Regions from separate parts of the Paenibacillus rhizolycopersici genome, predicted to be linked through region 2. Evidence: riboswitches for the same ligand, from Rfam matches in the RefSeq annotation. Region 2 holds a riboswitch; the other holds the start of a gene.

The links. Region 2 has a riboswitch for FMN ahead of IM700_RS01280 (DMT family transporter). Riboswitches for the same ligand answer to the same signal wherever they lie in the genome.
Region 1: another riboswitch for FMN. It lies ahead of ribD (bifunctional diaminohydroxyphosphoribosylaminopyrimidine deaminase/5-amino-6-(5-phosphoribosylamino)uracil reductase RibD); the one in region 2 lies ahead of IM700_RS01280 (DMT family transporter).

What each region holds. Positions count from the first base shown of each region.
Region 1 is NZ_JADCNN020000005.1:146,283-152,092, reverse strand. It holds gene lysA (diaminopimelate decarboxylase) at 1-12, shown strand, start outside; gene IM700_RS07775 (peptidylprolyl isomerase) at 149-586, shown strand; gene tlp (small acid-soluble spore protein Tlp) at 660-887, opposite strand; FMN riboswitch at 1,102-1,264, shown strand; gene ribD (bifunctional diaminohydroxyphosphoribosylaminopyrimidine deaminase/5-amino-6-(5-phosphoribosylamino)uracil reductase RibD) at 1,549-2,676, shown strand; gene IM700_RS07760 (riboflavin synthase) at 2,676-3,350, shown strand; gene IM700_RS07755 (bifunctional 3,4-dihydroxy-2-butanone-4-phosphate synthase/GTP cyclohydrolase II) at 3,596-4,834, shown strand; gene ribH (6,7-dimethyl-8-ribityllumazine synthase) at 4,895-5,362, shown strand; gene IM700_RS07745 (segregation and condensation protein A) at 5,480-5,810, shown strand, end outside.
Region 2 is NZ_JADCNN020000001.1:300,863-306,672, reverse strand. It holds gene IM700_RS01285 (glycoside hydrolase family 52 protein) at 32-2,128, shown strand; gene IM700_RS01280 (DMT family transporter) at 2,225-3,238, opposite strand; FMN riboswitch at 3,370-3,523, opposite strand; gene IM700_RS01275 (glycoside hydrolase family 18 protein) at 3,630-4,916, opposite strand; gene IM700_RS01270 (MetQ/NlpA family ABC transporter substrate-binding protein) at 4,986-5,810, opposite strand, start outside.

The DNA.
Region 1 (5,810 bases), on a different contig from region 2:
TCGTTGAAGTAAGCGACGAGGAGAAGCAGGAGTAAAGCCGAGGGGATCGGATTGTCCGATTCCCTCGGCTTTTTTGCTTGAAAGGCTTTTTTTTAGTAAACTGGAAGAGGTTTGTCCAATGACGCTAAGAAGAAGGGTGTGCACGGATATGAAAAAAGGTAAAATCGTATTGGAAAAAGGCGGCGAGGTCGAAATTCAATTCCTGCCCGAAGAAGCTCCGGGTACGGTCGCGAACTTCGAAAAACTGGCCAATTCCGGATTCTATAACGGACTCACGTTCCATCGCGTAATCCCGGGTTTTGTGGCTCAAGGCGGATGTCCGATCGGTAACGGAACCGGAGGCCCAGGTTACACCATCAAATGCGAGACGGATACGAATGTAACCAAACATGAGCGCGGGGTGCTGTCGATGGCCCATGCAGGCAAAGATACCGGCGGCAGTCAGTTCTTCATCGTATACGAAGCGCAGCCGCATTTGAACGGGGTACATACCGTGTTCGGCAAAGTGACTTCGGGAATGGAACTTGTGGACAATGTCCGTCCTGGCGATAAAATGAAGGAAGTTTCCGTTTGGGACGAAGCGTAAGCAGGTTCGAAGTGAAAGGGGTGCCCCGCAAGGCCAAGCAGGCTTGGCAGCGGAGCACCCCTTGATTCATTTTTTACGATTTTCTTTGATGAGCGGCTTCGTCCTTCACTTCTTCCCGGAAGCCTTCAATGGCGTGCAGCCGTTTTTCGTTCTTCTCCTGAACCTGTTTCTTCTCCTTGACGGAGATTTCATCGGCATGCTCACTGAGGTAATCTTGTCCCTCACGGAAATTCTCGATGGTGTTTTGAATGCTTCTTTGCAGCTTATCAACGTTGTCGGAGCGATTGTCCGGTTTAGCCACGTTCATTCCTCCTGAGTATGGGATTTGTCAATACGATATCGACTTTAAGGTTGGCTATTTCGGGAGGTTTTTATGCACCTTGGTTCCCGGGAGATAGGGGGATGAAGATTCCTTGCACGAATGGAATTGAGGCAGGGTGTAGTGACGAGTAGGCTTGATTTTTGACAGGAATAGTGCTAACATTCGTCTTGCAGTTATGCAAACCTAATATTAAGCAATCCTTCGGGGCAGGGTGAAATTCCCTACCGACGGTGATGGCTCATTGGACGCTAGTCCGATGTAGCACAAGTCCGTGACCCGCAGTGCTTTCGTAAGCATGCGGCTGAGCCGGTGAGATTCCGGGACCGACAGTATAGTCTGGATGGGAGAAGGAAAACGCGGGAGCACGTACGTTATTTTATTTGCGAAGGTGTTCGGATTTCGAGAGTTCAATCGACCAAGTTCTATTTTTCACATTTGATTTTGTGAAGGAGCTTTGGCGATGCTAGCTTTTCGCCATAAATTTATCGTCCTTGTTTATCAATGGATAAGCGGCGGCGTGATTTTAGGCGGAGGCGCTCTTTGATTTAGCGTAGAACTACTCTCATGATCAACCCTGCCGGATTGCGGCAGGGTTGTTTTTGTTACTGAGCGACAGGCAAGGACGGAAGGAGGATGGAGGATGAAGGCGATCGACGACGATTATTACATGACTTTAGCGTTAGACATGGCGGAGCGGGCGCTGGGACAAACCGAGACGAATCCGGTCGTCGGCGCCGTTGTCGTTAAGGAAGGGACGTTGGTTGGACTTGGTACCCACTTGCAGCGGGGGACTCCGCACGCGGAGGTGCATGCCTTGAACATGGCCGGTTCCCAGGCCGAAGGCAGCACGGTATACGTCACATTGGAGCCTTGCAGTCATCACGGTTTGACACCCCCTTGCGCGGAGCGGTTGGTGCTCGAGAAGGTGGCACGTGTCGTGATTGCCTGTGAGGATCCGAATCCCCTGGTTGCCGGGAAAGGAATCGAGTTGCTGCGTACCGCCGGGATTGAAGTTAAAGTTGGCGTGCTGCGCGACCGGGCCTTGAAGCTGAATCGCCGGTTCATCAAGTTTATCACCAGCGGCTTGCCGTATGTGACAATCAAATCTGCCAGCACGCTGGACGGAAAACTTGCAAGTCGATCCGGGGACAGCAAATGGATCTCGAACGAGAAAGCGCGGGAAATCGTGCACACGATGCGGCATCGCCATCAGGCGATTATGGTTGGCGTGTCGACGATCGTAGCCGATAATCCGCAGTTGTCAACCCGTTTAACTGTCCCGGGGTTATCGCCCGTACGGGTCATTGCGGATTCCACGCTTCGCATTCCCGAGACGGCGCAGATCCTTCACGATGGGATAGCCCCAACTTGGATCGTGACAACAGAGCAGGCTGACCCGGACAAAGCTGAGCGGCTGACCGAGCTTGGCGTCGAGATTCTTCGTTGCGGAAGCGGCCCACAGGTCGATCTCAATGAGGCGTTAGTTCAGCTCGGACAACGGGGCATATCCTCCGTACTCGTTGAAGGGGGCGGTCGATTGAATGGCTCGTTGCTGGAACGTCAATTGGTGGATGAAATCGTGATCTTCTTCGCCCCCAAGATCGTCGGCGGGAGCGAAGCGCCCGGAAGTTTTAGCTTCGCCGGGTTTGATCTTATGCGGGACGCGGTCTCGTTACGCGACATGGAAGTCGAACAAATCGGGGATAATGTGTGCATCCGAGGAATTCCGGTCTGGGCACAGGCTGAAGTGAGGGAGGAGGATCACTGATGTTTACAGGACTAGTGGAGGAGATCGGCACGATGAAGTCGATCAGCCGCAAGGGCGAAGCGATGCTACTGAGCATTTCGGCGAAAGTCGTTACGGAAGGCATCAAGCTGGGCGACAGCATTTCTGTTAACGGTGTATGCTTAACGGCAACCTCGTTCGACGCTTCCTCCTTTACGGTAGATGTCATGCCGCAGACGTACCGCAACACGAATCTGAAGGATCTAAAACCAGGCAGTCGCGTGAATCTCGAACGAGCCATGGCGGCCAATGGACGATTCGGCGGGCATATCGTACAGGGGCATGTTGACGGAATCGGTACGATTGTCGGGACCAGTCAGGATCAAAATGCGGTCGTGTTTCAAATCCGACCCGGGAAATCATCCTTATTGAAATTCATTATTCCAAAAGTATCGATTGCCGTGGACGGGATCAGCTTGACGGTGGTCGAAGCGGAAGGCGGGATGTTTACGATTTCCATTATCCCTCATACGCTAGCCGAAACCGTACTGGCCTTTAAGCGGGCCGGGGACACCGTCAACCTGGAATGCGACGTACTCGGCAAATACGTGGATCATCTGCTGAAGTATGGCAGAGGTAGCGGCGATCCGGGGGAAGAGACCGGAGACGAGTCGGGAATCAACCTCCCGTTTCTGGCAGCGAACGGGTTCGTTTAAAAAAGTCGGGGGTTAAATGACGACATTTTGAACTACAACTTCAATAAAGGTTCAAGAGGTTGGATTTGGAGCACCAAGAAGGTTGAATGAAGCTAGGGACTGAGCAGCACAGCGTAGCTGGAAGCTACGTGAGCAGCGGAAGGCCCGGGTGAATGCAAGATTCGCCGCCGAATCAACCTTCTCGAGCTGCTTCGTGATCCAAAGACGACATTTTGAACTACATATAAAACAAGGAGGGGAAAGCTATGGGTGATATCGTATTAGACCGAGTCGAAGAAGCAATCTACGAATTGATGCGGGGCAAGGTCATTATCGTCGTTGACGATGAAGACCGGGAGAATGAAGGGGACTTTGTGGCCCTGGCTGAAAAAGCGACGCCGGAAGTGATCAACTTCATGATCACTCAAGGGCGCGGACTGGTCTGCCTGCCGATTACGGCGGAGCGAGCAGAGGAACTGGATTTGCAGCCGATGGTGGCGCAAAATACCGATAACCACGGGACGGCCTTTACCGTCTCCATCGACCATAAGGATACGATGACAGGAATCTCGGCCTATGAGCGTTCCTTGACGGTTAAGGCCATCATGGATCCGAACGCCAAGGCTGCGGACTTCCGCCGGCCGGGCCATATGTTCCCGCTGATTGCCAAAAAGGGGGGCGTGCTGCGGCGCGCCGGTCATACGGAAGCGGCGGTCGACTTGGCCCGGATGTGCGGCGCCTATCCGGCCGGCGTGATCTGTGAGGTCATCAAGGAAGACGGAACCATGGCTAGGTTGCCGGATTTGGTGGAAATCGCCAAAACCTATGACCTTAAATTGATCAGCGTCAAGGACCTGATCCATTACCGCAATGAAAAGGAGAAGCTGGTCACGCGCGAGGTCGAGGTGCGCATGCCAACCGATTACGGTGAATTCCGCGCCGTCGCCTACACGAATGATGTCGATAACAAAGAACATGTCGCGCTGGTCAAAGGCGAGATCGACGGCGATGAGCCGGTGCTGGTGCGGGTGCATTCCGAGTGCTTGACCGGAGACGTGTTCCACTCCCACCGGTGTGACTGCGGACCGCAGTTCGAAGCGGCACTGCGGCAGATTGAGGAAGCCGGCAGAGGGGTGCTGCTCTATATGCGCCAGGAAGGCCGGGGGATCGGCTTAATCAACAAGCTGAAGGCGTATAAGCTGCAGGAACAAGGCTTTGACACGGTTGACGCCAACCTGAAGCTCGGATTTCCCGCTGATCTGCGCGATTATGGAATCGGAGCGCAAATTCTCAAAGACCTGGGTGTCCGCCAAATCCGTCTGATGACGAATAATCCGCGGAAGATCAAAGGTTTAGAAGGATACGGTCTGGAGGTAGTTGAACGCGTGCCGATTCAAATGAAAGAAAACGCGGATAACACCAAGTATCTGCATACCAAACAAGCCAAGTTGGGGCATTTGCTCAAATTTGATGATTTGGAACAGGATGAATCCTCCCGCGTCTAAGGGCGTATCCGCAAAAACGAAATTATCCACTATCCCACTTATAGAAAGGTTTGATGATTCATGGCAAACGTATTTGAAGGACATTTAGTATCGGAAGGGTTAAAATATGCGATCGTGGTCGGGCGTTTTAACGAGTTCATTACAAGCAAGCTGCTCTCCGGAGCTTTGGATGCCTTGAAACGCCACGGGGCCAAAGAGGAAGAAATAAACGTGGCTTGGGTGCCCGGCGCTTTTGAAATCCCGTTCGCCGCGCAAAAGCTGGCCGAAAGCGGCAAATATGACGCGGTCATCACGCTTGGCACGGTCATCCGCGGTTCAACCACGCATTATGATTATGTCTGCAACGAAGTCGCCAAAGGAGTGGCGGCCGTTGGCCTCAAAACCGGCGTGCCGACGATCTTCGGCGTCGTGACGACCGAGAATATCGAACAAGCGATCGAACGCGCTGGGACCAAAGCCGGAAACAAAGGCTGGGATGCAGCGATGGCGGCAATCGAGATGGCGAACTTGACGAAACAGTTGAAATAGTGCTTATCTTAATGTAGTACCTCTGATTCGTTGGGGTACTACATTTTTCTTTTGCAACAAACTTTTTTAAGGTAAACTAATCTACATATATGTTTGGTTACGGGTGGAGGATGTTCATTGACGACAGTAACGTACAAGCTGGAATCCTTCGAGGGTCCGCTGGATTTGCTATTGCACTTAATCGATAAAGCGGAGATCGATATTCATCAGGTCTCGATTAGCGAGATCACCGATCAGTACCTCGAATATCTACAGGACATGCAGGAGCTGGAGCTGGAGGTGACCAGTGAGTTTCTGGTCATGGCGGCTACGCTGCTGTCGATCAAAAGCAAACAACTGCTGCCCAAACCACTTGTCATCGAATTGGATGATGAATTCGATTATTTGCTGGAGGATGAGGAGGACCCGAGGGACGAGTTGATTCGAAAGCTGATCGAATATCGGAAAT
Region 2 (5,810 bases):
AAATATATTTTTTAACGCGCATCACTCCCCGATGGGAGCCTTCGCCAGCTTTACGTTAGGACATCCCGGCCAAAGCGGCGGATTCGACCTCGAACTGGGCAGCCCGCCTAAGCAGAACATTTACATCGGCTTGCAGGACGACGGGCAAGACCATTACCGGGCCCTGCCGTTCTTCGGCGAAGGTCTGGATGAGCGGGACCGTTATACGACGGAAGAGAGCGGCGACGAGTCCAGCGAGCAGCATTCCGTTCAGAAAAAAGAAAGCGGTCTCATCGAACCGTTCGGCCGCAGCGAGATTGTCCGCCGATTCGGTGCGGCGATCGACGAATGGCAAGCCGGCGATTTGACGTTCCGCCTGATCTCGCCGTTTGAAGGCGTGCCCGACCCTGAGACGGCGACCGAAGATCAGCTGCGCTTCGCGCTCATGCCGGCCGTGCTGGCCGAAATCACGGTCGACAACACGCGGGGAACCTCGGCCCGGAAAGCCTTCTTCGGTTTGCAGAACATCGATCCGTTCAGCGCGATCCGACGCTTGGAGGATGTGACCGACGGCCAGATCTGCGGCGTCGGCCAGGGCCGCCATACCGCGATTGCAGCGAACGACCCGCGGATTACAAGCGCCGGATTCTTCAAGATGGAATCCATCCTGAAGCCAAAGGTTCCGGAGAACCTCCGTTTTGGTCTCGGGCCAGTGGGCGCGCTGCTCATGGATACCCCCGCCGGCGAGAAAGCTACCTACCGCTTTGCGCTCTGTTTCTATCGCGCCGGTTACGTCACCACCGGGATGGACGCGTCCTACTATTACACGCGGTATTTCGCCAATATCGAGGACGTAGCCGATTATGCGCTGGCTGAGTTCGACCGTAAGCTGGAGGTTGCGCAGAAAGCCGAGACGCTTGTCTACGACTCGAAGTTGACCGAGGACCAGAAGTTTATGCTCGCGCACGCGATCCGTAGCTATTACGGTTCCACCGAGCTGCTGGAGCAGGACGGCAAGCCGCTTTGGGTCGTGAACGAAGGCGAATACCGGATGATGAATACGTTCGATTTGCTGGTCGACCAGTTGTTTTTTGAGCTGAAAATGAATCCGTGGACGGTCAAAAACGAGCTGGATCTCTACACCAGCCGCTACAGTTATCGGGACACGGTACGTCTTCCCGGAGATGCGACCGAATATCCCGGCGGCATCAGCTTCACGCACGACATGGGCGTTGCCAACACGTTCTCCCGACCGGGCTATTCGGTTTACGAGCTGCATGCGATTGACGATTGCTTCTCCCATATGACCCATGAGCAGCTCGTCAACTGGGTATTGAGCGCCACGGTTTACGTCCAGCAAACGAATGACCGCGAATGGCTGGATCGCAACCTGCCGATCCTGGAGCAATGTCTGGAAAGTATGGTGAATCGCGATCATCCGGACCCAGCTAAACGGACCGGCGTCATGGGCCTTGACAGCTCCCGCACGATGGGCGGTGCCGAAATCACCACTTACGACAGCTTGGATGTCTCGCTGGGTCAAGCGCGGAACAACATTTATTTGGCTGGCAAGAGCTGGGCAGCTTACGTCGCGATGGAAAAGCTACTGCGAGCAAACGGACGCGAGGCGGCGGCCGAACTGGCCGGACGGCAAGCAGAGCGGTGTGCCGGGACGATCACCGCGCATCTGCTGCCAGGCGGCTACATTCCGGCGGTCATCCAGGAAAATAACGACTCCAAGATTATCCCGGCGATCGAGGGTCTGATCTTCCCGCTGTACACTGGATGCGAAGAAGCGCTGGATCCGAACGGCCGGTTCGGCGAATATATTCGGGCATTGTCCACGCACCTGAACACGGTGTTGCAACCCGGAATCTGCCTGTTCGAAGACGGTGGGTGGAAGCTGTCCTCGACGAGCAACAATTCCTGGCTCAGCAAAATTTATCTGTGTCAATTCATCGCCCGCCGGATCCTAGGCCTGGCCTGGGATGAACGGGGCCAAGCGGCCGACGCCGCGCATGTCGCCTGGCTGACCTCCGAGAAGAACGCCTTCTGGAGCTGGAGCGATCAGATGATGGCCGGCGTAATCTGCGGCAGCCGGTATTATCCGCGCGGCGTGACGGCGATTTTGTGGCTGGACGAGAACTAAACGATCACGGCCAAGCGAGCTGAATAAAGCGAAAAAAAGCGAGGTTTCCGAACCCAGTTAAGGGCGGAAACCTCGCTTCTTTTTATAAGCGAAAGGTTATTGCTTGGCTCCCTGGCGGGAGATCAGGAACAACGTGCCCCAAATCAGAACGAATCCGCACACCTGGGCGGGTGTAATCATCTGCTGGAAGGCAATCCAGTTGATTAGAACCCCGACCATCGGGAAGCTGAGTTCGGCTAATGTGGCGACCGAAGCCTTCGTTGTCGTCAGCCCCTTGTAGTATACAAGCAGGCTGAGCAGTCCCGGCAGCAGCGCTTGTCCCAGCATGTTGAGCGAAAGCGCGGCAATTTGTGAGGTACCGGCAGGCAGGTTCCAGGCGGCCCCTTCGTTCCAGGTGATGGCCAGCAGCAGCGGCAGCGCCAATACAAACCGCAGCGACGTCACCGTCTCATACTTCATATGCCCAACCATCATCCGGCCCATCACGGTGGATCCGCCCCACAACGCGGCCGCGCCCAGCGACAGCAAGCTGCCCACCTGCACAAAGTCGCTCCAATGCCCGATTGGCATCGTAAATCCGAAGGTCAGCAAATACGTTCCGAGCAGCGCAATGACCAAGAAGCCGAAGAAGAACCGAGGCAGCTTCTCCTTGAGCAGCAATCCGGCCAACAGGATGGCAAACAGCGGTTGCATCTTCTGCAGCAGCAGCACAGCGTTCAGATCGCCGTTCGACAGCGCCATCGTAAACAGAATCGTGGCGATGGCGGAACCGCCCCAGGAAATGAAGAGCAGCGCGCCCCCTTGCTTCCAGCCCAGCCCTTTCAGCTCGGTGCGGTTGTTCCATAAGACAGGTATGGCAATGAGCGCGATAATAAGGTGCTCAATGAGTACAATTTGAGCCGACGTCAGCGACTCCAGCAAGATGACTCGAAATAACGGGTCAACGCCCCACAGCGCCGCCCCCAAAACAACGAGCCAAAACCCGCTTCGCGATTTGCGTGCCTCTGCCTTCGCAGACGATTGCTGAACCTGGCCGGATGTCCCCGTAAGCGCCCCCGCGCCCGCCCCAGCCTGAATCCCGAGTCCGCCGCTAACATTTGCTTTTTCCATGGTGTTTGTCCCCTTCTTGAATAGAGGGTCTAAGTAGAAAACCCCCGCATCGACCTTCGTAAAGGTTTGCGGGGGCTGACCAAATAAGCCTGTCAGGAACCGTACCGGTCCCTGGATCAAACTATAGCTTTATTGATCTTCTCCCATCCGGACTTTACCGTCGGCCTTGGAATTACACCAAGTCAGTCGCGTGCGGCCGAAGCCACAAGCGAGTCGCGGGCTGCAGTTTCTGCAATCAGAAACCTCACCGCCGGTTAGGAATTTCACCTTACCCCGAAGATCTCTATTCATTTAAATTTTGATTACTTAACTTGTTTATATCATAACGCAGGATTTTCGGGAACTCTGTTACAAAAATCACAAAGTCCTCTCGCGTCCGAAAAATTAGGTTCTACCCTCTTTTGACCACATCGAAGTTGTTCTCGATCAGCAGCCAATTTTGCGGAAAACTTAAGCCCAGCTTCCAATAACTCATCCCGCGCAGCCCCAGCTCCTTGATCAAATTAAACTTGGCTTGGATTGAGCGGGCATCCTCAAACCATACTTCATGTTCCCGTCCTTCCCCATCCCAATAATGATAAAACGGAGCCTGATCCCGGTCGCTGTATTGAATCGCGACGCCGTGGCGCGCCGCAATTTGGATCGCTTGCTGGGGACTAACCGCCCGCGCGACGCTTCCTTGCACGAAAGGCAGCGTCCAATCGTAGCCATACAGATTTTGCCCCATCATGATTTTGGAGCCGGGCATTTCGGTCAACGCGTATTCGATCACACGACGGACCGGACCGATCGGGGATACCGCCTGGGCTGGTCCCCCGCTGTAGCCCCACTCATAGGTCATGATCACAACGAAGTCGGCGATTTCCCCGTGCGCCCGATAATCATGCGCTTCATACCACAGCCCCTGTTGGCCGGCGCTTGTCTTGGGCGCCAGAGCAGTGGACATCAGCCAACCCTGTTGCGCAAAACGCGCTTTGGCTTTTCGCAGAAAAGCGTTGTAGGCTTCCCGGTCGGCCGGCCGCAAGAACTCGAAATCGAAATGGATATCCCGAAAACCGTAATTGCTTGCCGTCGTAACGATATTGTCCAGAAAACGGTCCTGGATCGGGATATCGTTCAGCAAAATCCGGCCTAACTCATCGCTAAATTGATCGTTCTCCTGATTCGTGATCACCATCATCAGCACGACCCGGTTCGCCCGGGCGATTTCCGGAAACTGATTGAGCGGCGGCTCCTTGAGCGAACCATCCCGCTGCGCCTGAAAGCTAAATGGAGCCAGGTACGTCAGGTGCTGCGCCACTTCGCGCGCGCTTCGCTCCAGCGCTGGAGCAACCGTCCCCCCGCGCGGCTCAACGTAGGCGTTAAACTCGGCGCTTCTACGCGGGCGCGGCGGGATATATAACCGAAATCCGATCGACAGGGGTTGATCCGCGGCAATGGCGTTGACACGAGCCAGCTCTTGATAACTTAACCCAAATCGCTGCGCGATCGACCATAGGCTGTCCCCGGACCGAACCCAGTAATAGCTGCCGACAATCGGGATAACCAAGGTTTGTCCAACCACAAGCTGTTCCGGGTTCGGCAGTTCGTTGGCTTCGACGATATCCTCATAAGGTACGCCATAAGCATCCGCGATGCTGTACGTCGTTTGGCCCGGCTGGACAGGATGAATCTGCATCTGCTCCCCTCCTTCATATGGATCATGTTATCACCATCCTATGAAGGAGCCAGTTTGACCTATTCCCCGTCAGAACGCCGGAAGGGCAATCTCGTTGTAATTGTCTTCAAGGAATTTTTTGACTTCCGGACTGGAAATCGCCTTCGCCAGCTTCTGGATCGGTTCCGAATCCTGATTGTCCTGGCGGGCGACCAAGGTGATCGCAAAAGCCGATTCCACGGTTTCTGTCAGCAAAGCGTCTTTCTTCGGCGTAAGACCCAGCGGGCTGGCATAAGCCGGAGTCATCAGCACCAAATCGGCGTCATCCAGCATCCGCGCCAGCATCAGTAGATCAACTTCTTCGAATTTGTAGTTGTGGCTATTTTCTACGATATCACCCACGGTAGCATGGATGCCCACGCCTTCCTTCAGTTTGATCACGCCGGCCTTATCCAGCATATCTAGCGATCGTCCCCCGTTCGTCGCGTCGTTTGCGATCACGATGGTCGCGCCGTCCGGCAATTCTTCCATCGATTTATAGCGTTTGGAGTAAGCTCCGTACACGGCATGATAAACCGGCTGAACCGGGACGAGGTTGGCGTTTTTATTCTTATTGTATTCTTCCATCCAAGGCACGTGCTGGAAGAAGTTCGCATCGACTTCTTTGTTCGCTAGCGCGTCGTTAGGCTGAATATTGTCGGACAACACGACGATCTCCAAGTTGATGCCTTCCTCTTTGAGCTGCGGTTTAATGAGTTCAAGGATGTCGGTCATCGGCGGAATCAAAGACGCAACCTTTAACGTTGTCATTTCCGTCGTCTCGGACTCGGCCGCGGCCGGTGCGCCTACGCCTGTCTCCGCATTCCCGGTGTTTGAAGCGTTCGAAGCGTTGCCATTATTGCCGCATGCGCTTAA